Regions from separate parts of the Neobittarella massiliensis (ex Bilen et al. 2018) genome, predicted to be linked through region 1. Evidence: riboswitches for the same ligand, from Rfam matches in the RefSeq annotation. Region 1 holds a riboswitch; the other holds the start of a gene.
The links. Region 1 has a riboswitch for lysine ahead of asd (aspartate-semialdehyde dehydrogenase). Riboswitches for the same ligand answer to the same signal wherever they lie in the genome.
Positions count from the first base shown of each region.

Region 2: it holds a riboswitch for lysine, as region 1 does, so the genes downstream of both, H8K20_RS12035 (APC family permease) here and asd (aspartate-semialdehyde dehydrogenase) in region 1, are expected to answer to the same signal.

Region 1 is NZ_JACOGI010000001.1:1,083,822-1,099,607, forward strand. It holds gene H8K20_RS04985 (ABC transporter ATP-binding protein) at 1-678, opposite strand, end outside; gene H8K20_RS04990 (MerR family transcriptional regulator) at 953-1,696, opposite strand; gene H8K20_RS04995 (ACT domain-containing protein) at 1,918-2,370, opposite strand; gene dapB (4-hydroxy-tetrahydrodipicolinate reductase) at 2,398-3,147, opposite strand; gene dapA (4-hydroxy-tetrahydrodipicolinate synthase) at 3,223-4,110, opposite strand; gene asd (aspartate-semialdehyde dehydrogenase) at 4,166-5,245, opposite strand; lysine riboswitch at 5,362-5,541, opposite strand; gene queA (tRNA preQ1(34) S-adenosylmethionine ribosyltransferase-isomerase QueA) at 5,711-6,754, shown strand; gene H8K20_RS05020 (AraC family transcriptional regulator) at 7,302-8,198, shown strand; gene H8K20_RS05025 (ABC transporter ATP-binding protein) at 8,248-10,038, shown strand; gene H8K20_RS05030 (ABC transporter ATP-binding protein) at 10,035-11,801, shown strand; gene H8K20_RS05035 (hypothetical protein) at 12,017-12,211, opposite strand; gene eno (phosphopyruvate hydratase) at 12,433-13,725, shown strand; gene H8K20_RS05045 (ZIP family metal transporter) at 13,871-14,662, shown strand; gene gpmA (2,3-diphosphoglycerate-dependent phosphoglycerate mutase) at 14,690-15,442, shown strand; gene H8K20_RS05055 (metal-dependent transcriptional regulator) at 15,576-15,786, opposite strand, start outside.
Region 2 is NZ_JACOGI010000003.1:33,195-48,980, forward strand. It holds partial or broken gene H8K20_RS12015 (cation:proton antiporter) at 1-57, shown strand, start outside; gene H8K20_RS13905 (cytidylate kinase-like family protein) at 115-702, shown strand; gene H8K20_RS12020 (TrpB-like pyridoxal phosphate-dependent enzyme) at 1,252-2,637, shown strand; gene H8K20_RS12025 (hypothetical protein) at 2,997-3,440, shown strand; gene H8K20_RS12030 (amidohydrolase) at 3,515-5,128, opposite strand; gene H8K20_RS12035 (APC family permease) at 5,130-6,545, opposite strand; lysine riboswitch at 6,674-6,842, opposite strand; gene H8K20_RS12040 (LCP family protein) at 7,093-7,995, shown strand; gene H8K20_RS12045 (AAA family ATPase) at 8,088-8,705, opposite strand; gene H8K20_RS12050 (Smr/MutS family protein) at 8,774-9,112, opposite strand; gene H8K20_RS12055 (transglutaminase domain-containing protein) at 9,144-10,343, opposite strand; gene H8K20_RS12060 (hypothetical protein) at 10,474-11,520, opposite strand; gene mfd (transcription-repair coupling factor) at 11,673-15,119, opposite strand; gene pth (aminoacyl-tRNA hydrolase) at 15,129-15,719, opposite strand.

The sequences.
Region 1 (15,786 bases):
GAACGCGGTGTATGGACTGTCGGCTACCGCCTGGCCGACGGTGCCGGAAAATACTGTTTTGCCATGCTTTAAAATACAGATGTGGTCGCACAACGCCTCCACTTCATCCATGAAGTGCGAGGTGAGCAGGATGGTCACCCCCGACGCTTTTAGCGAGGAGAGGATGGCCCAGACCTCTCGCCGGGCCCGCGGATCGAGACCGGTGGTGAGTTCATCTAAAAACACCACCTGTGGGTTTGGCAGCAACGCGAGCGTAATAAACAGCTTTTGCCGTTGTCCGCCTGACAGCTCCTTTACCGGGCGGCCAGCTTTATCAGCCAGGCCAAACTGAGCCAGCAATTGCCGGTAATCATGGGGGCGGTGGTACAGCGCAGCACTTACCTGGCAGAGCTCTTCGGCGGTTATCTTTTCCTGAAAAGAAGTCTCTTGCAGCTGAACACCGACTTGCTTAAACAACTGTTTGCGCGCGATCCGGGGGTCTTGGCCCAATATCTGTACGGCGCCGCTACTGGGCCGTTGCAGCCCCAGCATACAGGCTATCGCGGTGCTCTTACCGGCCCCATTGGCACCCAGTAGACCGCAGACGGTACCGCGTTCTACCGACAGGTCTAACCCCTTCAGGGCGAGCAGCGGCCCGTAGGACTTGGTGAGCCGGCTTGTTTGAATAACTGGTGACATGGTCTCTACCTCCTTTTTTCGATAAAAAAAGAATACCACCAGCTAAAAGACTGGTGGTAAAGTGGAGCGTTATATATTTGGGACAGGTAGAACGGGAAAATCACCATTACTTTGGCTGCAGATCATAAAACCGACATCTGGTGTTGACCGCATTTTTGCCTGGCAGGTATGGGGGCTTAAAAATTGCTGTAGACCTTAAACGCGTGCGGGACACAGCCTGATTAAAGGCGATGCGATACCAGATCGTAAGACAGTGCTTTACCGCCCCTGGCGGCTACGAAAATCTACGGCGCATCTCATACAGCAGCTGCAGCGATGTCTGGGCATTGATCTCGGCTTGGCTTAGCGAGTCGAGCAGATGGTCACAGGCCGAGACGATATCACCTTGAGCCGGCAGATCGAGGGCTGCCGGCACATCGGTCTGCGGATCGACGGAGAGCTGCTGCAGCAGCTGTAGGATGGCCTCGAGCGAGTAGTTGGCCCCGCGCAGAGCGCGGATAACTCTTAGCGTGCGCAGATCTTCACTGGTGTACACACGATAGCCATTTTGGCGGCGCTTTACGGTGAGCAACCCGTTCATCTCCCAGTTGCGCAGGGCATCCATCGAGATATGCAGCTGCTGCGAGACCTGACGGCGGCCGAGCAGCACCGGGTAGGAGGATGGTGAGTCGCCGTGCAAAAGTGCGGTGACGATAGAGGCCGCTTCTTGTGCGCGCACAAATTCCTGTCGCACCATCTGCAGGTAGCACCGACACTGCTCGATGGCGGCATCATACTTGCCGGTGGCGGCGGTTTTGACCATCTGTACCATCTGTTGGCGCAGCCCATTTTGCAGCACCTCTACCTGAAAGGCGGTGCGGGCCAAGCGAAACTGGGCTATGTGGCGGTCGGTAAATACCCGATAGCGATTTTTTTGCCGCGGCGCCGGCGGTATCAACCCCAGTTTTTCGTAGAGCCGTACGGTGTTGGGGTGTACGCCGATGATCTTGGCCACCTGGGCCGTAGTATATGTTTTCATAGGAGATACACCTCTCTGCTCTTATACTATCCACTACCACGATCATAGCACAGGCACAGAGTTTGGTGTTATAGTGGAGTGTTTGGCCGTAGATCGTTATCTTTTTCCAGGCGGAGCTATGGCCGATAAAGTGACATAAAAAAGGCGTCGCCCACAGGGGGAGACACCTTCAATTTATATTGGGGGCAAACTTGGTGAAATGAAAGCGGAAAGGGGAGCCGCTAGCCCTCTAATGCGGATTTTACCGTGTCGGCGTGTACCGATTGCACCAGCAGCGAGATATCGGTCTCGGAGGTGGTGATCATCTGGATATCGACCCCGCTCCGGCGTACAGCGGTGATGACGGCAGCTGCCACGCCGGGCTGGCTCTTCATCTCTTCGCCGGCGGAGATGACCTTGGCATACCCGTCGGAAATGCCGAACTTGACCTGGGGAAACCGGCCCCGCAGCGAGCCCAACAGCTGCATGAGCTGGGGATAGTACTGATTTGAGGTGGTCAGCGCCAGACTGTAGCTGGCGCTCTGGTCGGGGATGAGAGAGATCATATCTACATTGACCGCGCTCTCTGCCATCTGGCCAAAGACCACCTGTACAAAATCTGAGCCGCTCTGCACATCGCTGAAAGTCAAGACCATCTGGTCCTCGATCACCGATACACTGGAAACGCCGAGCATAACAAGTCCCTCCTTATCTGGTTACCGTTAAATCATGTCTGCCATATCGTAAAGGCCTGGGCCTTTACCCTGCATAAAGCGTGCCGCCTGCACAGCTCCCACGGCAAAGACTTCTTTAGAGGCGGCGCTGTGGGAGAGCGTGATCACCTCGTCGCGGCCGGCAAATAGGATCTCGTGCTCGCCCACGATGGTGCCACCGCGGACCGCGTGCAGACCGAGCTCCCGCTTATCGCGCTTTTTCCGCACGCTGTGGCGGTCGTACACATACTCGTACTGGCCGCCGGCGGCGGTGTTGATCGCGTCGGCGAGCATGAGGGCCGTGCCGCTGGGGGCATCGACTTTTTGGTTGTGATGCTTTTCGATGATCTCGATATCGTACTGGCCACCCAGCACCTCCACCGCCTTTTGGGCCAGTGCCCGCAGCAGATTGATACCCAATGACATGTTGGCGCTGTAAAACAGCGGCACAGTCTCGGCGGCGGTATGGATCGCCGCAATCTGCTCGGCCGAGAGACCGGTGGTACAGATGACGGCCGGTACTTTATTTTGTATACAGTAGCGCAGCAGCTCATCAAATACGGACGGATGCGAAAAATCGATGATCACATCACAGGTATCTTTAAAATCGGTGATCGTGGGGTAGACCGGAAAATCGGCACTGCCATCACTGAACTTATCGATACCGGCGATGATCTGACAGTCGTCCCGCTGGGCCACGCATTGGCTGACCACCCGGCCCATTTTACCCATAGCGCCAAAGAGCAGTATATTGGTCATAGAGATTATTTCACCAACCTTTTTATCTGTGGCTCCTCCTCGGCGCGGTATATGTAGGGGAGGGGCCGTATATTTTTACATCAGGTCGTACTGTCTGAGCACAGCAGCCAGCTTTTGCTGCCCGGCGTCGTCCATGGGGCACAGGGGCAACCGACAGCCGCCCACCTCTTTGCCCATCAAATTGAGCGCATCTTTTACCGGGATGGGGTTTACGTCCATAAACAGGGCGTTTGCCAGCGCCAGGTAGTGCAGTTGCAGCTGGGCGCTCTTCTGGGTATCGCCGGCCAAAAAGGCGGCACATATCTCGTGGGTCTGCTTGGGCAGCACATTGGAGAGCACCGAGATGACCCCTTTACCGCCCAGCGCCATGATGGGTACGATCTGGTCGTCGTTGCCCGAATACACATCCAGTTTATCGCCGCAGACGGCAAAGATCTTGGCAATGGCCGAGATGTCGCCGCTGGCCTCTTTTGTGGCCACGATATTGGGGTGCTCGGACAACTTGAGATAGGTATCGAGCGCGATATTGGTACCGGTACGGCTGGGGACATTATACAGGATGACCGGCAGATCAGTTGCGTCGGCGATGGCGACAAAGTGCTGGTAGAGGCCCCGCTGAGAGGCCTTGTTGTAATAGGGCGTTACCTGCAGCAGCGCAGCAGCACCCAGAGCGGCGGCTTCTTTAGACAGGTTCACGGCGTAAGCGGTGTCGTTAGAGCCGGCACCCGCCACTACCGGCACCCGGCCGGCCACTGTGTCGACGGTGAATTTGATGACGTCGACGTGCTCTTTATCGGTCATGGTGGCCGACTCGCCGGTGGTACCGCAGGTGATGATGCTGTCGGTGCCGGAGGCGATCTGCCACTCGATAAGCTCTTTCAGCTTGGGGTAGTTGATGGAACCATCGGGCAAGAACGGAGTGACGAGCGCCACGCCGGCGCCGGTAAATACGGTCTTTTTCATAAAAAACCTCCCATATCCACAAGAGGGGAGCAGCAGTGCTCCCCCGCTGACAGCGTTAGTCTAAATAGCCCTGGGCGGCCAGCAGTTCAGCCATCAGTACCGCGCCGCCGGCAGCGCCGCGCAGGGTGTTGTGCGAGAGACAGACGAATTTATAGTCGTACTGGGTGTCGGGGCGCAGGCGGCCCACCGACACGGCCATACCACTTTCCAGGTTGCGGTCGAGCTTGGCCTGGGGGCGGTCGTCCTCCTCGAAGTAGTGGAGGAACTGCTTGGGCGCCGAGGGCAGGCCCAACGCCTGCGGCGCGCCGCTAAAGTCTTTCCAGCAGGCTTTGATCTCTTCGATGGTGGGCTTTTTCTCGAACGAGACGAAAACCGCTGCCGTGTGCCCATCCGACACCGGTACCCGCAGGCACTGAGTGGTGATGGAGGGGGAGTCGGCGTTTACGATCTTGCCGTCCTCGACATGGCCCCAGATCTTTAAAGGCTCCTGCTCGCTCTTCTCTTCTTCGCCGCCGATAAAGGGGATCACGTTATCCACCATGTCGGGCCAGGTAGCAAAGGTCTTGCCGGCACCGGAAATAGCCTGGTAGGTGCAGGCCAGCACTTTGGTCACCCCGAACTTGAGCAGGGGGTGGATGGCCGGCACATAGCTCTGCAGCGAACAGTTCGACTTGACGGCGATAAAACCGCGCTTGGTGCCCAGACGGGCCCGCTGAGCGGTGATGACTTCGGAGTGATCGTCGTTGATCTCGGGCACGATCATCGGCACATCGGGCATCGAGCGATTGGCCGAGTTATTGGAGATGACCGGGCACTCGTGGCGGGCATACATCTCCTCCAGAGAGCGTATCTCCTCTTTTTTCATGTTGACAGCACAGAACACGAAATCGACTGCCGACGTGATCTTTTCCACGTCGGCGGTAGCGTCGAGCACCACCATATCGGCTACCGACTGGGGCATGGGCGACTGCATGGCCCAGCGGCTGCCCACCGCCTCTTTATAAGTTTTTCCGGCAGAATTGGCCGAGGCCGCCAGCATTTTTACGTGAAACCAGGGGTGGTTTTCGAGCAGCGTAATAAAGCGTTGGCCGACCATTCCCGTCGCACCGATCACCGCAACATTGTATTCCTTCATCATCTGTTCCTCCTATGTTCAGTTTATGTGCCAAAAGACCGTATAGACCCGCAAAAAGAAAAAACCGGTTGAAAACCGGCAGTACATGCAATATAATAGAAAAGTATGGACACAAAAAGGCCGATAGCTCTCCATCAAAGTACATGATGACAGTCGCGCACCTGTTCGGCCACGCGACCAGAGAACCGCCCTGCCAGCTGCGCTCTCTTCGGCGGAGTTGCCTTTTCACACCGCTCGTGCAGCCCTGGCTGGCCTCGCCTGTGTGTACTCATCAAATCCGCACCTCTATCCGGGTCTATGAAGTTTACCCTTATCATAGCACCACGGTAGCTGCCTGTCAATTTAAATACGGCGCATTTCGCCCTGTAGCAGCGATTTTTGCGGGCCGCACTCCCGCCCGGCGCCGGCGGTACGTCTGGCTGTTTTTGCCGGGCGGCTTTTACTGATAGAAAGAATGTGTTTTGTATGTCACAACCACTGCTGAAAAAAGACTTTTACTTTGATCTGCCCCAGGAACTCATCGCCCAGCACCCCATCTACCCGCGCGATCACTCCCGGCTGCTTCAGCTCGATCGCACGACCGGCGAGATCGCCCACAAGCACTTTTACGATATCGTAGATGTTTTACAGCCCGGCGACACGCTGGTGGTGAACGATTCGAAAGTGCTGCCGGCCAGGCTGTACGGCCACAAGGAGGACACAGGGGCCAAAGCTGAGGTATTGCTCTTAAAAAAGCAGGCCACTGAGGATCTGTGGGAATGCCTGGTAAAGCCCGGCCGCAAGATCAGAGAGGGGACCAAGCTGGTATTTGGCGAGGGACTGCTCACCGGTGAGGTGTGCAAAGTCTGCGATGACGGCAACCGCATCATCCGCTTTGCATGTAAAGGGCGCAGTTTTTACGACGTAATCGACCAGATCGGGCAGATGCCGCTGCCCCATTACATCACCGCTGAGCTGGAGGACAAGGACCGCTACCAGACTGTGTATGCCCATGAGCGCGGCTCGGCGGCGGCGCCTACGGCCGGGCTGCACTTTACCGAGGAATTGCTGGAAAGATTGCGGCAAAAAGGGGTGGTCATCGCCCGTGTTACGCTGCATGTGGGGCTGGGGACCTTTCGCCCGGTAAAAGAGGAAAACGTATTAGACCACAAGATGCACACCGAACACTATGTGATCCCCCAGGAGACGGCCGATGCGATCGCGCTGGCCAAAAAAAACGGCAAACGGGTCATTGCCGTGGGCACCACCAGCTGCCGCACACTGGAATCTTGCTACCAAAAAAATGGCGCTGTAGTGCCTTTTGAAGATGATACCAGCATTTTTATCTACCCGGGTTATACCTTTGGCGTTATCGACGGTATGATCACCAACTTCCATCTTCCGGAGAGCACGCTGATCATGCTGGTATCGGCGCTGGCCGGGCGGGAGCCTATTCTCAACGCCTACCAGGTGGCCGTACAGGAAAAGTACCGCTTTTACAGTTTTGGCGACGCCATGCTCATATTATAAATACGGTGCGTTTTACAAAATGAAAAGAGCCTATAGCCAGCCACCAGCGGCGTCTATAGGCTCTTTTTCTATTCTAACGGGTTTCTGCCCGACACTGTATTGACGGCTGGTACGGGGCGTACTACGATGTGACTGGGCCGTGATGACCGCAGTCTGCTCTCACATAGAGTCTAGGCTATGGACAGATGTACTGTGTGGTTACTGATTGCTAACCGATAGTCGAGCAGAGTCGCCAGTTACCCGTGGCTGAGGTAAAAAGGCCTGATCTGACTGGAACGCCGACATAGTATCGGCAGCGAAAACATGCGTGTCTGCACAGTCATCAAGATGGCAGCCGTGTCAGGCCAGACGCACAATAAAATATTGGATACTGCGTCTAAATAAACTGATCGTCATCGCGCTAAAAAATATAGACAGTCATCCTGTCATGTGGGGGAGGAACCAGTTTATGGACTGGACAGCGATATTTCCACAGGGTGCAAAATTGTGCCGAATACACGCTCAACACATGGTATATCAGTTAGATTTTTCTGACGGGAAAGGAGTCATGGAGGCCTATGAGGTCTTTCCCGGCATACTACTCATCTTTAATGATTTTCATACCGCGCAGGGTTTTCAAAATGAGCGCGCGCGGCCGGGTATCATCGAGATCAATCACTGCCGCCGCGGCCGCTACGGCTGTACACTGCAGAGCGGCCGGCAGGTGACCCTGGGAGCTCAGGACCTCTCGATCAGCGACATGGGGAGGCCGTGTCGCAACTCTGTTTTTTTATCGGGTGATTATACCGGCATCAGTTTAGTCCTGCAGCTAAAGGAGGCGGCGCGCTCGTGGCGAGATATATTGGGACAGACGACCGATTTGGTGGCTTGCTTAGAGGCACAGTTATACAGCGATGAAGTGTTGCTGCTACGGGCCAACCCCAAGATCCAGCATATCGTATTGGAGCTGTATCAGCCGCCGGATAATTATCAGTTGGCTTATTACAAAATAAAAGCGCTGGAGCTGCTGCTGTTTTTAGCGGTGAGCAGTGAGCAACAGGGGCGGATGGCCCGTCCCTATCACTGTGGCCATGATGCTGAGAAAGTAGCCGCTATTGAGCGCCGTATGACCGAGAATTTGCGCCGCCGACATTCGCTCACCGAGTTAGCAGTAGAATTTGGCATGGGGGTAACAACTTTAAAAAAGCTGTTTTACCAGCAGTACGGGCAGGCCCCCTACCAGTATTTGCGACGGCGACGCATGGAGGAGGCGGCATTACTGCTGCAGAGCACTCAGCTGCCGGTGGGGCATATTGCCGAGCTGGTGGGCTACCAGAATGCCAGCAAATTTTCGGCCGCTTTTACACGGGTATACGGGATGACCCCTAAAATTTATCGCGGGACCGCCCAATTGGAGCAAAACGACTGTTTGGAGCTGGGCAAGAATCGGGATGGAGCAGTATAATAACCATAAGTTAGCGATAACTAACCACAATAATAAGGGAGGGTTCGATGTGAGAGAAAAAGGGAAGAGCAGTGTCGCCAAGCTACTCTACTATGCCGGCGGACATAAAAGGCTCACCGTATTGGGATGTACGCTGTCTGGTATAGCGGCAGTTCTGTCGATGGCACCTTACATATGTATTTGGTACGTGGTGCGCGGTGTGTTTGCTGCAATGCCCGACTACCGGCAGGCAGGAGATCTGGTGCGCTACGGCTGGTATGCACTGTGGTTTGCACTGGGCAGTGCGGCTATTTATTTTGCCGCCCTGATGTGCACCCATCTGGCCGCCTTTCGCACCGCAAAAAACATGCGTAAAGCGGCAGCCAAACACCTGCTGGATGTGCCGTTGGGATATTTAAATGTCAGCCAGTCGGGAAAGCTGCGCAAGCAGATAGACGATAATGCCGGTATGACCGAACAGATGCTGGCCCATGAGCTGCCAGACCTGGTAGGGGCGGTAGTGACCCCGGTAGCAGCCATTATTCTGCTGTTCGTATTTGACTGGCGGATGGGGCTTTTGTGCTTTATTCCACTGGTGCTGGCAGTCTACCTGTTGACGCGGATGATGGGTGGCAAAAATGCCAGATTTTTCAGCACCTACCAAAAAGCCATTGAGGACCTGAGTGCCGAGGCCACTGAGTATGTGCGCGGTATTCCAGTGGTCAAGGTGTTTCAGCAGACGGTGTACTCGTTCAAGAGCTTTTACGGCGCTATTATGCGCTACAGCAAGCTGGCCACCGACTATGCCATGTCTTGCGGGCGGCCGATGACCGCCTTTACCGCCGTGCTCAACGGCACTTTTTTACTACTCATCCCCGCCGGTATGCTCTTGTGCGGAGCGGCGAGCAATGGCTGGGCAGTTTTGGTGGACCTGGTATTTTATATCTTATTCACACCGCTTTGCGCCATGATGATGACCCGCATCATGTATGCCAGCCAGGCAGTTATGGAGGCAGATGAAGCGGTGCGCAAGCTCGACCAGATCATGGAGGTAGATCCCCTGCCTGAAGACGTCCGTCCACAGAGCACCACCGGCTGCGATATTGAGCTGAAGGACGTCACTTTTACCTACCCCGGAGCCAAAAGCCCGGCACTTAAGAATGTGTGTTTTCAGGTACCGGCCGGTAAGACTGTGGCACTGGTGGGCCCCTCGGGAGGAGGTAAGAGCACCGTCGCCAGTTTGATCCCCCGCTTTTGGGATGCAGGGCAGGGAAAGGTGCTCATTGGCGGCGTCGATGTGCGCAACATGGCAGGCCACGAACTCATGGACAAGGTGGCGTTCGTTTTTCAGGATACGCATTTATTTAAGGACAGTTTACTGGAAAACATACGCGCCGCACGGCCCGATGCCACTCGACAACAGGTATTGGCGGCAGCCCATGCTGCCCAGTGCGATGATATCCTATCCAAAATGCCTCAGGGCCTAGACACCGTAGTGGGGACCAAAGGCGTGTATCTTTCTGGCGGTGAGCAGCAGCGTATCGCTTTGGCACGGGCGATCTTAAAGGATGCGCCCATCATAGTGCTGGACGAGGCCACTGCCTTTGCCGACCCGGAAAATGAACTGCTCATACAAAAGGCATTTGAAAAACTGACCGCGGGTAAGACGGTGCTGATGATCGCCCACCGGCTCTCTACTGTGCAGGACGCCGACAACATATTGGTGCTGTGCGACGGCGCTGTTGCCGAGCGCGGCACACACCGGGAGCTGTTGCAGCAACAGGGCTTATACGCCGCTATGTGGCGCGATTACCAGACTTCGGCCAGGTGGAAAGTGGGGAAGGAGGCGTCAGCCGTATGATCGGGAAAATCCAACATATTTATGCGCTCACCGAACGGGGAGCGAAAGACCTTGTAAAAGCCACACTGTGGACCGTGGCGGCCAATTTGAGCTTGATGTTGCCGGTAGGACTGCTCATTATGGCGCTACAGGACATCATTGACGCACTGATGAGCGGTGGAGACCCGGCAGCTGAGATCTGGAGTATTACTGCTTTAGGAGCGGGCCTGCTGGTGCTCATCTACATCGTGCACTGGTTTCAGTATAAGGCGCTGTACATCGCCACGTATATCGAGAGTGCCAACCGCCGTATTGGGCTGGGGGAAAAACTGCGCCAGCTGCCGCTCTCCTTTTTTGGTCAGCGCGATCTGTCGGACCTGACTGCGACTATGATGTCTGACTGCAGCGCTCTGGAACAGGCATTCTCACATTTTGTGCCCCAGCTCTGGGGGACGATCATTTCGACTGTACTGATAGCCATTGGCATGCTGACTATGGACTGGCGCATGGGTCTTGCCGTACTGTGGGTACTGCCGGTCGCTTTTTTGCTGACTGCAGGCTCGCGCTGGCTGCAAGACAGGTTCGGCACCCGCAACTTTTTGGCTAAACGGGCAGCCACAGATAGTCTGCAGGAACTGCTGGAGACGGTAAAGGACATAAAGGCCTGCAATCAGAAAGAAAAATATCTGCACGGATTGGATGAGAAAATGGACGAAGCCGAACGGGCTACAGTGCGTTCGGAACTGGTGACCGGCACCTGTGTCACCTCGGCACAGGCCTTCTTAAAATTGGGGCTGGCCACCACCGTTTTAGTGGGGGTCAATCTGCTGGTGGGCGGCAGTTTGGAGCTGGCGACGCTGCTGATCTACCTCATTGCAGCCTCGCGGCTCTACGACCCCATCAGTACGACGCTGGCCAATATGGCGGCGGTATTCAGCTCTCAGATCAAGATCCAGCGCATGCGCGAGATCGAGCAACAGCCGGTACAGACTGGGGCTAAGAGCTATACACTCAAAAATTACGACATCGCTTTTGACCGGGTAAAATTTGCCTACGACCAGAGAGAAGGGGTACTCGCCGATGTGTCGTTTACTGCCAGACAGGGTGAAGTAACGGCGCTGGTAGGTCCCTCGGGCGGGGGCAAGAGCACCGCTGCCAAGCTGGCAGCCCGCTTTTGGGATGTCGACGGCGGCCGCATAACCCTGGGTGGCGTAGACGTCTCTACTGTTGAACCGGAGGCACTGCTTAAAAATTATGCTATCGTCTTTCAGGATGTAGTGTTGTTTCGCGATACAGTGATGGAGAATATTCGCCTGGGGAGAAGAGATGCCAGTGACCAGGAGGTATTGGCGGCTGCCAGAGCAGCTCAGTGCGATACCTTTGTACAGAAGATGCCCGAGGGCTACCAGACCATGATCGGTGAAAATGGGGCAACTCTCTCGGGTGGTGAACGGCAGCGCATCTCTATCGCCCGCGCGCTACTCAAAAATGCGCCTGTGATCTTGCTGGATGAGGCCACCGCCTCTTTGGACGTGGAAAATGAGAGCGCTGTACAAGCTGCGCTCTCGGGCCTGGTACAGGATAAGACGGTACTCATCATCGCTCACCGCATGCGCACAGTTATGGGAGCCGACAAAGTGGTGGTGCTTGTAGGTGGCAAGGTAGCCGAGATGGGCTGCCCTGAAGATCTGGTGAAAAAAGGCGGTATTTTTGCACATATGGTGGCACTGCAGACCCAGAGCCAGAGCTGGTCGCTGCCCGGCAGTACCAAAGAGCGGCCATAAAAGGCGCACAGCCGAGTTACCGCTTGCACCAGAGAATAACACTGCGCATGTAAAAGCGCCGGGCACAGCCTTCAAGAGCTGCGTCCAGCGCTTTTTGTTTTGACTGAAAGAGGTGAAAACCGCGCATACTTACAGGGCAGACTCTACCAGTTCTTACACCGTTCAGATAAGCTTTTATCGGCATAGCGGGTACACACACATACCCGGCCAGATATTTACTTCCAGTGGCCGATCTGCAGCAGATGGTCGGTCTGCTGGATAGCAGAGACTTGGCGGTGCAGCTGGGCTGCTGAGTGCACAGTGCCACCCAGCTGGTGTAGTGCACACTGCATCTGGACAGGCAGCGAGAGAAAATACGTGCGGCTGCTATAGCTGTTTTGGATCAGATCGTGTAGATCTCTATATCTCATGGTCTACGCTCCTCCTACCGCTATTTTTTGCGTTTTCATTCATATTATCCACCGATAAGACAAGATGGGTATTGCCGATATACCCCTTGTATTTCACCTCAATAAGTGGTATAGTGACCTTGGTTAGCAATAGCTAACCAAGGCTTATATAAAACACCCCACCCGCACTGCAGGCATATACTGGCAGCGGTGCAGGCGATACAGAAAGGACGGAGACCACTATGGATCTAACTATCGAGCGGGTCATTGGACGCGAGATCATCGACTCACGGGGAAACCCCACCGTAGAGGCAGAAGTACACCTGGCTGACAAGACTGTAGCCAGAGGGGCGGCCCCCAGCGGCGCCTCTACCGGCGAATTTGAGGCGCTGGAGCTGCGCGACAATGATGAGGGGCGCTTTGGCGGCAAAGGTGTGGGTCAGGCAGTTAAAAACATAAATACCGTCATCGATCAGACGCTGAGGGGCATGGATGCCAGCGACATCTACGCTGTAGATCAGGCGATGATGAGAGCCGATGGCACCAAAGACAAATCAAAACTGGGAGCCAACGCGATCTTGGCGGTATCGATCGCTTGTGCACGAGCAGCCGCACAGGCCCTGCATCTGCCTTTGTACCGCTATCTGGGCGGTATTAGCGGCAATCGGCTGCCGGTACCGATGATGAATATTTTAAACGGCGGCGCACATGCCGCCAACACGGTAGACGTGCAGGAATTTATGATCATGCCGGTGGGCGCCGTCAACTTTGCCGAGGGGTTGCGCTGGTGCACCGAGGTATTTCATGCGCTGGCAGGGTTGCTCCGGTCTCGCGGACTGACTACCTCAGTGGGCGATGAGGGGGGATTTGCCCCCGACCTGGACAGCGATGAGGATGCTATCCGCTGCATTTTAGAAGCTATCGAAAAAGCCGGGTACCAGCCCGGAGTGGATTTTGTACTGGCCATGGATGCGGCCTCCAGCGAGTGGAAGAGCGGTGACAAAGGGGAATACCTACTGCCCAAGAGCCAGCAGAGATTTACCTCGGCCGAGCTGGTGGCCCACTGGCAGGCACTGTGTGAAAAGTATCCCATCTACTCTATCGAAGATGGGCTGGACGAGGAGGACTGGGAAGGCTGGCAGATGATGACTGCTGCGCTCGGTGACAGAGTACAGCTGGTGGGCGACGACCTGTTCGTGACCAATACCCAGCGCCTGAAAAAGGGTATCGAGCTGGGCTGCGGCAATTCGATCTTGATCAAGCTCAACCAGGTCGGCTCGGTGTCTGAGACGCTGGAAGCCATTAAGATGGCGCACGAGGCTGGTTACACAGCTATTGCCTCTCACCGCTCGGGCGAGACCGAGGACACTACCATCGCCGATCTGGCAGTGGCGCTGGGCACCGGCCAAATAAAGACCGGGGCCCCCAGCAGAAGTGAGCGCGTAGCCAAGTATAACCAGCTGCTGCGCATAGAAGAACAGCTGGGCGAGAGCGCCGTGTACCCCGGATTTGGTGCCTTTCATATCTCCCGGTAAAATAAGAAGCGCAAAGCAAGTGGTCTCTGCACGGCAGTAGCCAAGGCGCGCCCCGTCTACAGGGATCTGGCCCCTGGGCGGGGCGCGCCTTTATTTTTGACAGAGATCGTCTACAGGGCACAAGTTAAAGTTGGGAGGTGCATATATGCAACCGATCTGTTGGGCTGCGGTCGGCACAGGGTTCACCTTTATGATGACCACCTTGGGCGCAGCGATGGTATTCTTTTTTTCAAAGGCGCTGGCCGTTGGCATCCAGCGCATCTTTTTGGGCTTTGCCGCCGGCGTTATGATCGCCGCTTCGGTGTGGAGCCTTTTGATACCGGCCATTGAAGAGGCCAGTGCTGCCGGTGGTATCGGCTGGGTGCCGGCCGCAGGAGGTTTTTTGCTGGGCGTCGCCTTTTTGCTGGGGCTGGATGTGCTACTGCCGCACCTGCACCTGGACGCCAAAGCACCAGAGGGGCTGCGCTCCTCCTGGAAGCGCACCACGCTGCTGGTGCTGGCAGTGACGCTACATAATGTCCCCGAGGGGATGGCCGTTGGACTGTCGTTTGCGCTGGCGGCACAGCACCAAGGAGAGCATGCGGCGCTCTCGGCGGCGGTGGCGCTGGCGCTGGGCATCGGCATCCAGAATTTCCCTGAAGGGGCGGCGATCTCGCTGCCGCTGAGACAGGAGGGGATGACGGTCACTAAGTCGTTTTTTTACGGCAGTATGTCGGGCATCGTAGAGCCTGTTTTTGGCATTTTAGTGGTGCTAGTAGCTGGGAGCATACAGCCGCTGATGCCGTGGCTGCTGTCGTTTGCCGCCGGTGCCATGATGTATGTAGTAGTGGAGGAGCTCATCCCGGAGGCGCATTTGGGCGAGCACTCCAACAGTGGTACACTGGGTGTTATGGCCGGATTTTTGATCATGATGGTGCTGGACGTGGCACTGGGATAAATGGAGATACAGAGAGGGAGGATCACTGTGAAATTGGTGCTTTTACGGCATGGAGAGAGTGCCTGGAACCGCGAAAATCGCTTTACCGGCTGGACCGATGTGGACCTGTCGCCCGAAGGCAGGAGCGAGGCACAAGAGGCGGGGAGATCACTCGAGCAGGCGGGATTTGATTTTGACCTCTGCTACACCTCTTACCTGAAACGGGCGATCAATACCCTGCATCTGGTGTTGGAACAGCTGGACCGGGAGTGGCTGCCGGTGATCAAAAGTTACCAGCTCAACGAGCGGCACTACGGTGCACTGCAGGGCCTAGACAAAGGGGAGACTGCCGACAAATACGGCGAAGAGCAGGTACATAGATGGCAGCGCTCCTATACGACCAGGCCCCCGCTGCTGACCCCTGACGACCCGCGCTACCCGGCCCGACTAGCCGCGTACCGGGACGTGGCCCCCGACCTGCTGCCGCTGGCTGAGAGCCTGCAGGACACGGTGGCGCGGGCAGTCCCCTATTTTCAGCTGGAGATAGAGCCTGCCATACGGGCGGGCCGGCGCGTATTGATCGCCGCACACGGCAATTCGCTGCGGGCGCTGGTGATGTATTTGGAAAAATTGACGCCAGAGGCCATCGCCAAAGTCAACCTGCCCACCGGCGTGCCGCTGGTATACGAACTGAGCGACACGCTAAAAATCCGTGACAAGTACTACTTGGGCGACCGCAAAAAAGTGGCGGCCAAAATGCAGGCCGTGGCCGACCAGGGCCGAGCCACCCAGAGCGCATAGCAGGGGAAACTGCGGCAAAAGGCGGTGGGAAAATTGTGAACAAATTGTAAAAACAGGCTTTTTCCTTATAAAAAAGAGGTGTTCAGGTTCACTGAACACCTCTTTTGCCTCTGCTGCCATAACGAGCGACTGGTCAGGTATCTGCGCGGCGACCGGCATGTGTTTTTAGAGCTGAAAAAGTCTCGTCACTGATGACGTGTTCTATGCGGCAGGCGTCTTCTGCCGCTACCTGGGGATCGACGCCCAACGCCGCGAGCCAGTCGGTGAGCAGCGTGTGGCGCTCGTATATCTTCTCGGCGATCTCGCGCCCCTTGTCGAGCAGTGTGATATGACCGTATTGGTCG
Region 2 (15,786 bases), on a different contig from region 1:
AACGAGGTGATCGCCGTCGTCATGGCCAAAAAGGGGTTTGAATGGGCCGGCGAGTTTGATCGGCAAGAGGCCACCAACAACGTCAGCGCAGTACCCCTGCCGCCGGTCATTACCATCAGCCGCCAACACGGCAGCGGTGGGCGTATGGTCGGGCACCAGCTGTCACAGCAGTTAAAGATTCCTTTTTACGACCACGAGATCATCGAGCGGGCCGTCAATTCCAGCACGATCGACCAGAGCTTTTTTGAAGAGGCCGAGACACGTTGGGCGGGCAGTTTGCTAGATGGGCTCTCCCGCGATGTCGGACAGGGTCTCTCGGTCGATGATCGGGTATTTTTACACCAGTCACAGATCATTCGTCAGATCGCCAGCGAGAACTCCTGCATCATTGTAGGCCGCTGTGCCGATCAGGTCCTCAAGGACCGACAAAATGTAATTCGGGTATTTATTTATGCCGATCGCAAGAGCCGCCAACACCGGCTCATCCATACCTATCACGAGACGACCGATCATGCTCTGGCGGATATAGAGAGGACCGACAAGCGTCGAGCTTCCTACTACAGTTTTTACTCCGGGCGTCAATTCGGCGATGCCGACAACTACGACATCTGTCTCAACAGCAGTGCATTGGGGATCGATGGCTGTGTGCAGATCTTAAAAGACGTCTATCGCTCTTTGTCCGCCGCCACCCAAGAGCGGTAGATAAGGGATATGGCCCATATAAGAAAGCGCTCTGTCCGGGTGGGGCAGAGCGCTTTTAGGTGCGCAGTCACACTGATTAAAAATCGGCATAGAATGGGCAGACTGAGCGAAGTACCCCTATCTGATCACCTTTGATGGGCGATATGATTTTAAAAATAAACCTTGACATTTGTCCGTCATGTGCTAAAATACAGATTAAATCGATGAGGAAGAGGAAGTAACTGCTGTGCCCTCCGGCCAAGAGAGTTGCGGGCGGTGAGATCGCAGCGCGGTAAGACAGCAGTGAATGGGCTTCTGAGAGCAACCCGAACTTTTCTGGTTAGCAAAAGAAAAGTAGGCGCGCCGGAGTGAGACCTCCGTTAACAAATGTCTGGCGTATGTTTGTACGCGGCGAGTGGGCGCAGTGCTGTTTGCACAGACGAGCGCCAAGCAGGGTGGCACCGCAGGAGTGTTTTTACAGCTTCTGTCCCGGCAGTATGCAGGGACAGAGGCTTTTTTGTTTGCCTTTGTCCCGCAAGAGTCGCATATTTTGGAAAGGAGACAAATACTATGGCAAACCAAAACATCCCTTACAAGATCTACCTGTCTGAAAGCGAGCTGCCCCGCCAGTGGTACAATCTGCGCGCGGACATGAAAAACAAGCCCGCACCGCTTTTAAATCCCGAGACTCTGCAGCCCATGACCGCCGCCGACCTGGCGCCGGTGTTCTGTGAGGAACTGGTGGCGCAGGAGCTCGACGATACCACCCCTTTTATCGACATCCCCAGTGAGATCCGCGACTACTACAAAATGTACCGGCCTGCTCCGCTGATGCGCGCTTACCGGCTGGAACAGGCACTGGGTACTCCGGCCAAGATCTACTACAAATTTGAGGGTAACAATACCAGTGGCAGCCACAAGCTAAACAGTGCGATCGCCCAGGCCTATTACGCCAAAAAGCAGGGGCTAAAAGGCGTCACCACCGAGACGGGCGCCGGCCAGTGGGGCACAGCCCTCTCGATGGCCTGTGCGTACTTTGGGCTCGACTGTAAGGTGTATATGGTCAAGGTCTCGTACGAACAAAAGCCGTTTCGCCGTGAGGTGATGCGCACCTACGGGGCTGATGTCACCCCTTCTCCGTCTGACACCACCGCCGTTGGCCGCAAGATACTGGCCGAGTTCCCCGGTACTGGCGGCAGTTTGGGCTGTGCTATCTCAGAGGCAGTGGAGGCCGCCACCACCCGCGAGGGATACCGCTACGTGCTGGGCAGTGTGCTGTCGCAGGTGATGCTGCACCAGTCGGTCATCGGTCTGGAGACCAAAGCTGCCCTGGACAAATATGATATCACCCCAGACATCATCATTGGCTGTGCCGGGGGCGGCTCGAATCTGGGGGGACTCATTGCCCCGTTTATGGGACAAAAGCTGCGGGGTGAAGCAGATTACCGCTTTATCGCCGTAGAGCCGGCCTCTTGCCCCAGCTTGACCCGGGGCAAATACGCATACGATTTCTGCGACACCGGTATGGTCTGTCCGCTGGCCAAAATGTATACGCTGGGCAGCGGCTTTATCCCCGCTCCCAACCACGCCGGCGGGCTGCGCTACCACGGCATGAGCAGTGTGTTGTCGCAGCTTTATGACGACGGTCTTATGGAGGCCCGCAGCGTAGAACAGACGGCGGTGTTTGCCGCAGCTGAGCAGTTTGCCCGCATCGAGGGCATCCTTCCTGCTCCCGAGAGCAGCCACGCCATTAAAGTGGCGGTGGACGAGGCACTGGCCTGCAAGCGATCTGGCGAAGAAAAGACCATCGTGTTCGGTCTCACCGGTACCGGCTACTTCGATATGACCGCTTACGAGCGCTATAACAACGGCGAGATGAGCGACTATATCCCCACCGATGAAGACCTAGCACGAGGTTTTGCCGGTCTGCCCCAGTTCCCCGGCAGCATGAACTGAACCTCCCCTCTTTCCTTCTCTTTATTTTCACACTGCTGAGAGGCGAACGCTGATGGCGTTTGCCTCTCTTTTTTTGTTTGTCTATCTCTTATCCTGACTTACAGATAAGGCCCAGGAAAACGCTTTTTTGTTGTCTGTGGGCAAATTGGTGTATACTGGTATTTATAGAGAACGGGCCCTTACTGAATATGGCCGCCCTATACCAGAGCAGGAGGTAAAGTGCTGTGGACAAACTTTCTCGATGGATATGCGTCGCTACTGCAGCCCCTATTTTGGCCGGCTGTATGTTGGTCGTTTTGTATTGCTGCCGGCCCGAACTGATAGGAGGAGCCCCTCCACTGCAGTGGGGGCTTTTGTGCTTGACGGTGCTGCCGCTGCTGGCCTACCCCCTGCAGCGATATATTCCCGGTTTTCGCGACCGCGGGCGGGAGGGTCAGCGCAGCTTAGCTATGGTGTTCGCCGTTATCGGCTATCTGCTGGGGTGTGTGGGCAACGCACTGCTGCGCGGTACCCGGGCTATGTGGATCGTGTATACTGAGTATCTGCTCTCTGGGTTACTATTGCTGGTGGTCAACAAGCTCATCGGTAAAAAGGCCAGCGGCCATGCCTGTGGTGCCGCTGGGCCCGTGGCACTGCTCTGCTACTTTGGAGTGCCGGCGCTGCTCCCGGGGGCGGTGCTCTTGGTTTTTGTGTGGTGGGCCAGTCTGCACACCGGGCGGCATACATCGGCCCAACTGGCCGGTGGTACAGCGGTACCGCTGGCGGCGCTACTTCTTATCCATCTGCTATCGCCGCTGCTGTAGATAGAATAGACTATAAATAGAAAGAGGGGCGGGACCGCCATAGGTCCCGTCCCTCTTTCTATTTATAGAGCCGATCAGACATCTTTTCGCTGATAGACGAACTCACCGGCCAATATCGTGGCGTCGACTTTTACATCTTTGATGCGCTCGGGGTCGATGGTGAAGATATCCTCGCTGAGCACTGCCAAATCGGCATAGTACCCGGGCCTGATGCGGCCCTTCACATCCTCTTCGAAACTGGCGTAAGCGCTGGCTGCCGTGTAGGCATCCACCGCATCGTACACGTCTACACACTCATCGGGATAAAAACCGCCGCTCGGGGTGCCGGCCAGATTTTTTCTGGTCACTGCACAGTAGATGTTGTGCATGGTATTCAGGTCTTCCACCGGCGAATCGGTGCCGAAACTGTTGTGGATGCCCAACCGGTTCATGGTGGCAAAAGCATAGCTGGTCGCGGCCAATTCTTTGCCCACCCGGCTCTCTAACACCGTCATGTCGTAGTGTAAAAAGATGGGTTGGATGTAAGCTAAAATATTGTTTTGGGTAAAGCGCTCTACCAGCGCCCGATCGGTGATCTGGCAGTGGACGATGCCGTGCCGATGGGGGTTCTCCCCATCCCCGCAGACCGTATCGTAACTGTTAAGCACCTGCTCAATGGCTGCATCGCCGATCGCATGCACCGCCACCTGACAGCCGGCGGCATCGGCTATCTGAACCAGCTCGTCGGTCTGTTGCTGGGTGAGCGTTTGAATACCGGTAGTCGACGGGTCATCGGCGTACGGTGCGCGCATCAGCGCAGTGCGGGCGCCCAGCGAACCATCTACAAACAGTTTCAGCGGCCCGATCTTATTAAAGGCGTCGCCGCTGCCGGTAATATAGCCCTGCTCTAAAAACTCCCGGTAATCGTCGGGGGCCATAAAATTACACTGGTGATAGACCCGCAATGTGGGGTGGGTCGACTGGATGTTGTGATAGGCCTGCAGCATATCTCTATAGGCACCGGGCCGCACATCCATGGTCTGCACCGAGGTGATGCCCCACTCGGCGGCATGCTCCATAGCGGTGTGCAGGGTGTGCTCGATCTCCTCTACCGTGGGGTCGCGGCGCAGGCACATCACCAAATTGGCCGCTGTCTCGCGAAAGATGCCGTTGGGCTCGCCGTTTTCATCCACATCGAACTGGGCCCCTTCGGGCTGCGGGGTATTTTTGGTGACCCCGGCCAGTTGGATGGCCAGCGAATTGGCCGTGAGGGCATGACCACAGGCCCGCTCTAAAATGAGGGGATATTCCGTAGTGATCTCATCCAGGTCGTGCCGGTCCATCATGCGGGGCTCATCGGTAAAGTAATCCTGGTTCCAGCCGGTTCCGTGCAGCACAGTGCCGGGCGCGGGCTTGGTGCGGGCGATAAAGTCGCGCGCGATCTGCTTGGCCTCGGCCATCGAGGTGACGCCGTGCAGATCGATAGATTCTAAGTTCTCGCCCACAAAGTACAGATGCATGTGGCTGTCGTTAAAACCGGGCACCACGGTGCGGCCGCCGGCGTCGTATTGGGGCGTACCGGCCGGGGCTACGGCCAGCACCTCTTCGTTGGTGCCCACTGCCTTGATGACACCGTCCTCCATATACACCGCCTGTGCAAATTTTTCGCGCTCTACATATACTTTGGCGTTGGTTATGAGTCTGCCCATGTTAGTTATCCTCCTTCTCGGCATTTTGAGCAGCCAGCACTGCCTGGCGGCTCTTTTTAAATACCAGTTCGTAGATGACAAGGCCGGCTGCCGGCACTGCCAGACCGATCAGGGAAGTGACCGGGTCCTCGATCAGGGTGTTGATAAGCAGGCCAATGGTGATGAGGATGGTGACGATCACCAGCACCGGATAGCCCCACACCTTGTACGGTCGCTCCATATGGGGATATTTTTTGCGCAGCCGAATGACTGCATAGAAGATGAGCGTGTTAAACAGCATGCCGCTGAAAGCCACCAGGCTGGTCAGCTGATTGAGGTCGCGGGCCATCACCAGAGCAATAGACACGATGGCCGAGGCGATCTGGGCGTTGACCGGCGTTTTGTACTTGGGGTGCAGCTTGCCCACGCTCTTAAAGAAAGCGCCGTCTTTGGCCATAGCGTAGTAGGAGCGGGGGAACACCATCACACAGCCGTTGAGGGCACTGAAGATGGCCACCACCATAGCTGAGCCCACCACGATCATGCCCAGATTGCCAAACAGCTCTTTGGCGGCCTGGGTGCCCAGAAAAAAGTCGCCGTTGGCCAGCATCGTCTCGATGGTGGCGTAGGGGACGGTGCGGTAGATAGCCAGGTTAAACAGTACGTAGACCACCATGACGCCGCAGATGGAGATGATAATAGCCAGCGGCAGATTGCGGCGGGGATTTTTGATCTCCTCGCTGATGGTGTTCAGGTTGGTCCAGCCCTCGTAGGCCCACAGTGTAGCCACTACGCCAAAGGCGATCATGCCGCAGAGCTGGAACACGCTGGGATTGGAAGCGGGCATGGGGCTTAAATTGGGGGTCTGCTTGCCCATAAACAGACCACAGAGAATGATGGCCGCGATGGGCAGCAGCTTGAGCACCATAAAGATATTCTGGATGATGCTGCCCATCTTGATACCGAACACATTGATCACCGTGAGCAGGAGGATCATACCGATGGCGATGATCTTACAGCCCAGCGCACTGATGGGCACCAGGCTGGATATGGCCTCGGGAAAGGCAATGGCCAGCCCGGCGATCGAGCCCGAAGAGCCCAATATAAAGTTTGAAAAACCGCTCATAAAAGCGGTGCGCTCACCGTACGCCTCGCGCAGGTACACATAGCCGCCGCCGGCTTTGGGCATCATAGCCCCCAGCTCGGCGTAGCAGATGCCCGAGGCCAGGATCACCAGGCCGCCGATCACCCACACGATCAGGGCCAGACCCTGACTCATGCCCGCGCGCATCAGCACATAGCTGCCCAGGTAGAAGATACCCGAGCCGATCATAATGCCGCCCAGCACCGAGACGCCGCCGAACAGCCCCACTTCGCGCTTGAACTCGGTCTTTTCAGACTGCAGCTCCTTTAAGTGGGTATCCTGTGTGTTTGCCATAAGAAAAAACATCCTTTCTCCCGGCGCGGATGCGCGCCGCTACTCCTCTTTTTACCTACACGGCAAAATAAAAAAGCTGCACCCCACCGATGCAACTTTTCCATAGGCCCTGCGGGCATATAGCCGTTTTCACCGATAGCGCCTCTGTTAAAAAACAGGAGTCACAGAGATGTTTTCCCTGCGCCCAACTGACCTGCCGCGCCCGGCAGACAGTTTCGGCAATTTGGCCTTTTCCGCGGCGTCACCGGGTGCCCCCTGTGCCGCGGTACTCATCCGCACTGCGCCTCTACCAACTTTTCTGGTACAAATATACCATACCGGGGCCAGCTTGTCCAGCTGTCAGCAGCCCCATTTTGACCATGAGCGCCACAAAGTGACAAAATACTATCACCCCAGCGATCCCCTATGTCGTCGAGTGCTGATGGGATGGCGCTCTCACCGGGCCGGCGCCCCCGACCAGTAGGCGCCAGCCGCTGCCTCTACTTTTGTTTGCCCGCATGATACGGCCCATTTTGTCCCATACTACCGGACGAGGGGAGGTGCGCCCATGCGCCCGGAACAAAAGACCTTTTGGAAGAGTTTCTTCCTAAGCCTGGCCGCTATTGGGCTGGTATTTGGACTGTCGTGGTTGCTGTTTATGCCCAAACAGGAAAAGCCGGCAGCATCTGACGCCCAGCAGGCAGCGGCTGACACCGATACTGCCGACGATGTAAATATCCTGTTTTTGCACCGCACCGACCGGCGGGGATTGCCCCAGAGCTGCCAGCTGGTGCGCATCTCCCCCGCACAGGGGCAGTTGCTGGTGACCAATATTCCCCTGTCGTGGAAGGTACAGTTCGGCACTCGCACCGGCGACCTGCGCCAGGCGTATGCCTATAATGGGGTGGGCCAGTTTATCGAGAGTCTGCAGCAGCTCACCGGTCTAAAGACCGACTACTATGTTGATCTGACCGATGCCTCGCTGATCGCTCTGTCCGACAGTTTTGGACCGGTAGACTTTGACGTACACGAAAACATCTACCACTACAGTGAGCAGAGCGGTCTGCTGCAGTTCAAACTGCTCTACGGGCGGCAGCGGCTCGACGGCAGCCGCTGCCTGGGGTATCTCTCTTACTGCGGTCTGCAGGGGCAGGAAAAAGATACCCTGCGCCTACAGCTCATCAAGGCCTATATCGAACACTATTTTAACCGCGACGAAGTCGAGCGTTTGGCCGATACCTTTACCGGGGTAGCCGACAACATCGAGACCGATATCGCCTCCATCGATATCCCCGATCTACAGGCCGCTCTGCGCGAGGTGTTGGTTACCGGCTCCAGCACAGTGACCACACCACAGATCTACTGCGACGAAAATGGCGACTATCAGCCCGACCTGCACGGCAGCGTACTGCGGGACTACTTTGGAGTGGGCCTCCAAAAAGAGACACCTACTGTGTCGTCACCCGACTAACAGTTGAGCAGATCTGCTCTAACTCCGTATCTCTCACCTCAATAAAAGCCCCCGGCACAGGCAAAGTAAGCTGTGCCGGGGGCTTTTACGAGTCATTTTCGGCGGCGACAGGCGCTTTCTATCTGCGCCAGCAGCTGCCCTAATACCTCTTTTATTTTCCGGGCGATCTCTTTATAATCCACCTGAGCAAAATCGGTGCAGTCGACCGGGATCACTGGCCCCCGTACGGCAAAGCGGTCAAAGCCGCGGGTCTGCACACCAGCGGTAAAGGCTGCTAATCCCATAGGCACATAGGGCGGCGGGGGTCCTACTTCGGGGTAGACAGCATTCACCACATGGCCGCGGTGGCGCTGTGGTGACTTGTCGCGGGCAATAAAGCGATGGTACAGTACCTCGATATCGCCGCCAAAACGCACCGTCACTGCCCGACAACCATACCGATCCAGCAGCTGCGTCAGTGGCTGGATCGAGCTGTCTTCAAAGTTGTTCTCCAAAATAAAGCTGTTTTGGGCTTCTAGCTGGCGCGCGGCAAAATCGAGCAAGACTGCCTGTGCTGCTGCGCCCAACGCCACTTTCTGTCGCCTGCTCTCAAAGCCCAACTGATCGAAGAGCAACTCTTTTACGCCATCTTTAGATAGGCAGGGCAGCTGCCAGGCACTGCCTAGCCAGCAGGCAAAACGGGTCTTGCCCGCTGCCGGTATACCCGCCACCAAGATCGCACATCCACCGCTTATGCCAGAACCGGGCTCAAAGTCTTTTTGAGGAGGCACAGCGGTGTTCATTTGAATACCACGAAAGTAATGCCCAAATTCATACGTCCCATATCGCTGTCTCCGGCCAAAAAATAGTATTTGGCCAACGCGCGCTGGGTATCGGCATCGAACAGGGTAAAGTCTTCGCCGTAGATCACCGCCTGCAGTTCGCCATCGGCCAGTTTTTCGCCCAGCCGCTGGCGCACTGCCTTTTTGATCTTGCCGCCTTTGCCGCTGGAGCCGTAGCCGTGGATAAATTTGAGCACTTTACAGCCGCTCTTCCTCGAGCGCTCCAGTGCGCGTTCCATGTGTTCCAGCGCCTCTTTTACAAAGGGGCGGCCCTCTTCTAAATTTACTGTATCCACTGCCAATGTCCGCCCCTCCTCTGGTATGCAGTCAACTCTCGGCCCGCTGAAAGTAGATCTGCACCGTGGACTGCTCCTCGTTGAGGTAGTACGAGTAAGCGTAGCTCAGCTGTACGTCGTATAGCCGGTAGTTGATATCACCCAGCAGCCGACCCATGGCGTTGCGCGACTCCACCAGCTCCAAAGCCTGCTCTTTACTGCCAAAACGCAGCTCCAGATAATCCTCACCGGCGGCGATGTTCTGGGCCGCAACCTCGGCGGCCCGGTCGGCGATCTGCTCAAAATCAGCAGCCTGCAACCCGTTTTTCACATAGTAGTTGAGCGCCTGCTCGCTGCAGTCGGGCAGGGGATAGTTCTCGCTATCGTCGATCTGGTGGTCGCGCAAAATATCGGCGGTGGTAATATTTTGATAAGTGTGGTTGCGCACCCCTTGTTCCTGCTCAGAGCTCTCGAACTGAATGTCGTTCCAGGTCGGGTCCAGATGATAGTACGCCCCCTCCAGCTTGACGATATTCCAGCCGTGGCGCTCACCACGGCTCTCGCCCCGCACATATAGGCACTCCATGCCCGCCTGCTGAAACAGCAATTGAGCGGCCTTGGCATACCCCTGGCACACCGCCTGCCCCTGCACCAGCGCCCCGTAGGCGGTGTAAGCATCGGCACCAGCGGCCTGTTCGGTATCGTACTGCAGTGTGGCCGACAGATAGTCGCTGACGAACACGCTTCTTTCAAAATCACCCGGCTGCCCCTGCATCTGACTGTCGAGCTCTTCCAGTTTTTGCTGTAGCTGCGAGGACTGAGCCTCGATCTCGCCCCGGGTACCGCTGTAATCCAGCAGTACTTTCTTTACCCGCCCCGACTCGGTGCGGGTCACATAGCGATACCCCTCGATCCAAAAGTGCTCTGGCGAGTCGGAAAAATAGTAGCGGTATACCCGTTCCAGTTCTTCCGCAGTGATATCGCCCTTTATACGCACCTCGTCCTGCCGCGAGGCGACGGCGGTATACAGTGCGTCGTAGAGGACCTGCTCGTCACCACTGAGTTGGGTGCGGCCATATTTGGTCTCTAGTTTAGCGTCGATATCCTCACCCGCCACGATGGGGTCGGCCTCAGGCCCGAGCAGGCCCTCCACTTTGTCTCCCAGCTGACAGCCAGTCAGCGCTGTCAAGAGCAGCAGGGCCAGTAGGCTTACGAATAGGTGTCTGTAGCGGCGATGGCTGTTTTTTTGCAATGTGTCCTCCCAAGGTATCATACCCGCTGCCCAGCACGGTGTACCGAATAAATGGGCAAATAGGTAAAAGAAAAAACGGAGCGGAGCATCCGTTTTTTCTTTTGCGCCGTATAGTTTTGTCAATGGCAGGCTACTTCTCGTACTTCACCTTTTTAGGGGTGTACTTTTTCAGAGCCTCTTCGCTGATCTTTACTTCCAGACTGTCCTGTTTTTCCTGTACCAGCGTCTCGTACTCGGGCTGCTTCATTGCCGCTAACAGGCTAGTCTTGTAGCTGGCATACGCCTCGGGGTCGCTGTCGACCTCTACCCGCTGAAATACGTAGATGTACTGGGCCCCTTCGTAGTAGCCGTAGCTGCCCACCGCCGTGTCTTTCATGGCTTTCACGTACGCCAGCGGGAAGTTGGTGCCGTCCTCGCTGTAAGAGACATAGGTGGCGCCGATATAGTCGGCCCCCTCGCTCACGGTGTAGCCGCCCACCGGCAGGCACTGGGCCATCACGTCGCTGGCCACCTGGGCAAAGTCTTTGCCGCCATTGGCATCGGTCACGCCCTGCTGAGCGTACCCCAGCATCTGGTTTACGCCGTCTTTACTAATGGAGGCGCTGTTGCTGTCGAGTTTTGGGATCTCAAAATAGCGGATGCGCATATAATTTTCTCTGGTGTAGGTGAGCAGTTCCTCGTCGGTCACTGCCTTTTCACCGCCCTCGCCGTACAGAGCATTAAACAGCTTGGTGGACTTGACGGCATTTTCTACGATGAGCTTATACGTGGCTTCGCTCACGCCGTTTTTCTCCATCACTTTTTGGCCTGAGGGCCAGTTCTGGGCCACAGCGGCATCGACGTAATCGCGATCGCTGTCGGTGAGCTCCAGCCCCTTTTCTGCAAACAGCTGCTCGACTGCCGCGTAGGAGGCGCAGTGGGTCTTGGTGCGGTCCACAATGTACTCAGAAGCGGTCTGATCACCGACTTTTTGCTTAAACAGGCTCTTTTCCGAGTCCTCTACCGCGCTGAGCGCCTCGCCATAGGCGGTGTACTGATAATACAGGTAGATACCGTCGGTGATCTTTACGTCGCCCACCGTGGCCACGGTGCCAAAATGGGTGCCAAAGGTACAGCCGGCCATCACCAAGCTCAGTACCAGCGCCAGCGGTGCCAGCAGCTTTTTCTTTATCGACATTTCTAGGTCTCCCCCTCGACGCCGGCGGGCTGCCGGCGGGAATTTTTAACATTCTGCAGGGCCCTATGGCCCCATAATACTTTGCCTGTTATTATAGCAATTTTCGCGCCCGGTGTAAAGGCAAACCTAGCCAGCTATAGCCGGCTAGACGGCTATTTCTCCATCAGTGCCAACACTTTTTTGATCAGGTCGATAGGCTTTTGGCCCGCTGCCAGCCGCGCGGCCAAATATGGCTTTTGACCGGCGTTAAAGACGATATTCTTGGCGCCGGTGCCCCCCGAAAGCGCCCGCGAGATGCGGTCCATATCCGGCCGGCCTATATAGAAATAGATGGTATCTTCCCGCTGTACGATCTCGGTGATGTCGAGCCCTGCCGCCTGGTTGCGCAAAAGCGCCACGTCGATGAGTCCCAGCACGCTGCGCGGCGGGTCGGAAAAGCGGTCGATGATCTCGTCGAGCACATCGTCTGCCTCCTGCCGCGAGGCGATGGCAGCGATCTTTTTATAGATATCGATACGGCTGGGCAGGCTCTCGATATAGGTCTCGGGGATATAGGCGTCCACCTGGATATCTACCTGGCACTCCTCATTTTTGTACGGCCGCTCCTCGCCTTTTTTCTCGCTCACCGCCTCGGCCAGCAGGCGCAGGTACATATCGTAACCCACCGCCTCCATATGGCCGTGCTGTTGGGCCCCCAGCAGGTTGCCGGCGCCCCGCAGCTCCAGGTCGCGCATGGCGATCTTAAAGCCCGAGCCAAAACTGGTAAACTCGCGGATGGCTGTAAGCCGCTTAGAGGCGATCTCGGTGAGCACCTTGCCCCGCTTAAAGGTAAAGTAGGCAAAGGCCCGCTTGGTGGAGCGGCCCACCCGGCCGCGTATCTGATATAGCTGCGACAGACCCAGTCGGTCGGCGTCCTCGATAATGAGGGTGTTGCAGTTGGCCACGTCCACTCCGGTCTCGATGATGGTGGTGCAAACCAACACGTCGATGGTGCCGTCGAGCAGCTGTGACCACACCGACGACAGTTCCCGCTCGGTCATTTTACCGTGGGCAAAAGCCACGCTGGCCCCGGGGACCATCTGGGCGATCTTGGCCGCCCGGCTCTCGATCGATTCCACCTTGTTATACAGATAGTAGACCTGGCCGCCACGGCGCAGCTCCTTTTTGATGGCGTCGGCCACCAGCACGTCGCTGTGTTCCACCACATAAGTCTGGATGGGGTGGCGGTCCTGGGGCGCCTCGTCGATGATGGAGATGTCGCGGATGCCCGACATGGCCATGTTCAGGGTGCGGGGGATGGGGGTGGCCGACAGCGTCAGCAGATCGATCCCCTTAAACGCCTCTTTGAACCGCTCTTTGTGAGCCACGCCAAAGCGCTGCTCCTCGTCGATGATGGCCAGTCCCAGGTCTTTAAACTTTACATCTTTTTGGATGAGGCGGTGAGTGCCCACCACGATATCCACCTCGCCGGTGCGCAGTTGACGGATGATCTCGCGCTGTTGCTTGGCATTGCGAAAGCGCGAGAGCAGCTCTACCTTTACCGGGAAGTCGCCGATGCGCTTGAGCAGGTTCTGATAGTGCTGCCAAGCCAGGATGGTGGTTGGCACCAAGATCGCGCACTGCTTGGAGTCGAGCACACATTTAAATGCAGCCCGCAGCGCCACTTCGGTCTTGCCAAAGCCCACGTCACCGCACAAAATGCGGTCCATGGGGCGAAGAGACTGCATATCCTGTTTGATCTCCTGGATGCATCGCAGCTGATCGTCGGTCTCGGCGTACTCGAAGCGCTCTTCAAATTCTCGCTGCCAGTCGTTGTCCGCAGAGAAGGCGAAGCCTTTGGCCTGAGCGCGGGAGGCATACAGTGCGATGAGTTCGTCAGCCATGTCGCGCACTGAGGCGTATACTCGCTGTTTGGTCTTCTGCCACTCGGTGGAGTGCAGCCGGTTGAGCTTTACCCGCTTATCCTCTTTGGGACCGATGTATTTCGACACCAGATCGAGCTGGGTCACCGGAACGAACAGCACGTCTTTGCCCGAGTACTTGATCTTTAAATAGTCCTTTTTTACCCCCTGTATCTCCAGCTGGGTCACCCCGTCGAACTGGCCGATACCGTGGGCGATGTGCACCACGTAGTCGCCTTTGGTGATGTCCTCCAGCGAAGTTATAGCGTCTTTTTTGCGCACCTTTTTGGCCCGGCGCTTACCGGCACCCACATTGGTCTGCAGATAGGTGATGACCCCTACTCGCAGTTCGGGGTACTCAAAGCCCGCCGACAAGCTGCCGGTGGCCACGTATATCCGCCCGGCCACGATATCTTTGCCGCTCTCGGTATACTGGGCGCTATAGCCGTCTTTTTGCAGATCGTGGGCCAGCGTGCGGGCTGATTTTTCGGTGCCGGCCAAAATTAACAGGCAGTAGCTCTTTTCCAACTGGCCGTCAATCTCCTCGCGCAGCATCTGCATCTGGCCGCTCCAGCAGGAGGTAGAGATAGCGGTAAAATCGATCAGATCTTTTAAGGCAAAGTCGGGGATGGGGCGGGAAAAAGTCTCTAAAAAGGCGGTGCGCCGCCGGCCCAACTGCCCCAGCAGATAACCCTTATCACCGCAAAAAGTGGTGAGTTTTTCTACCAGTAGCCCCTCTTCCAGGAGCGTTTGGATATCCTCTCCCATCTGCCACAGAAAGTTGTCGAGCTCTACCAAAATATCGTTTAGCTCACTGGTAAATACCACTGCGTCTTCTAAATAGTCAAATAGCGTTGCTCCTTGCGGGTAACACAGGCCGATATAGCGGTCGATGTCCACGATCTCCACACCGTTTTGTGCCCGCTCGATATCTGCCGCCAGCTGCTCGTTTTTCTGCTTGGCGGCCAGTTTTTGCAGCCGCTTTACCAGGTCTTCCGGCTCCTGTATAAGCACCTCTTTGGCCGGGGTGATGGCTATCTTCTCCAGCTGGTCGGTGCGCCGCTGGCTCAGTAGGTCGAAGGTACAGATGGTATCGATCTCGTCGCCCCAGTACTCCAGGCGCAGCGGCTGCGCCGCCTGCGGGGGAAAGATATCCAGAATGCCGCCCCGCAGTGAAAATTGACCTGGACCATCTACCTGCGGCCGGCGAATATATCCGCTGGCCACCAGCCGCGCAGCCAGCTGCTGTACCGGCAGCTCGTCGCCCTGACCCACCTCAAAACTGTTTTGCCGGTAAAGCTGCGGTGGTATCGTGTGTTGCAGCGCCGCCGGGGCGGTGGTCACCACAATCTTACAGCTGCCGTCGAGTATGCCACCCAGCACTGCCAGGCGACTGTACTCAAATTCCCGCGAGGCCCCCTCGATAGGCCGAAATACAAAATCTTTTTGCCGATACACCTGGGCCAGCAGGCTGCCGTACATGTTGTTTATGTTGTCACAGGTGCGCTCGGCCGAGCGCTCGTCAGGGCAGAGCAGCAAAAACTGCCCGCCCAGGTCGCAGTAAGCGGCCATGGCCAGGTTGGATTTGTGCACCGTAGACAGCCCGTACCCCGCTATAGGGGTATTTTCGTCTTTCAGTGCGTCTTTTAACCTTTGATAGGGTCCCGAGTTCTGCAGGATACTGTGAAAAAATTCCATGGTGCGCCTCTAGCTGTTGTAGCGGTTCATGGCCTCGCCGATATTGTCCTGCAACACCAGCTGTACGGTGTCCAGGCAGGGCTCGGCCAATTCCTCGATGCGGCGGCGCTCGCTCTCGGTAAAGCGGGAGAGCACCCAGTCGGCCAGGTCGTAGCGGGGGTCGGGCTTTTTGCCGATACCCACCTTGATACGCGGAAACGCCTCGCTGTCCAGGCAGTAACTGATATCGCGGATACCGTTGTGCCCGCCGTGCGATCCCTTACGCCGGATGCGCATCTTGCCTATCTCCAGCGAGATATCATCAAAGATGACCAGCACTTTTTCCGGTGGGATCTGATAGTAGTTGCAGGCCTCCAGCACGCTGTGGCCCGAGAGGTTCATAAAGGTCTGAGGCATTAACAGCAGCACCTTTTTTCCGTTTATCTGCACGCTGCCACATTTGCCCTGAAAACGGGCCCGATCGATCTTGACTCCCAGTTGATCGGCTATCTTCTCCATCAGTATAAAGCCGGTGTTGTGCCGGGTATTTTGATATTTGGGTCCGGGGTTGCCAAGGCCCACCACACACAGGTCAAATTGGGGCCGCGAAAACAGTGCCACGATAAAAGTCCCTCCTACTTCCCCATCTGGGGGCGTTTAGCTGGTTTATATGCGGGCAAATTTTATC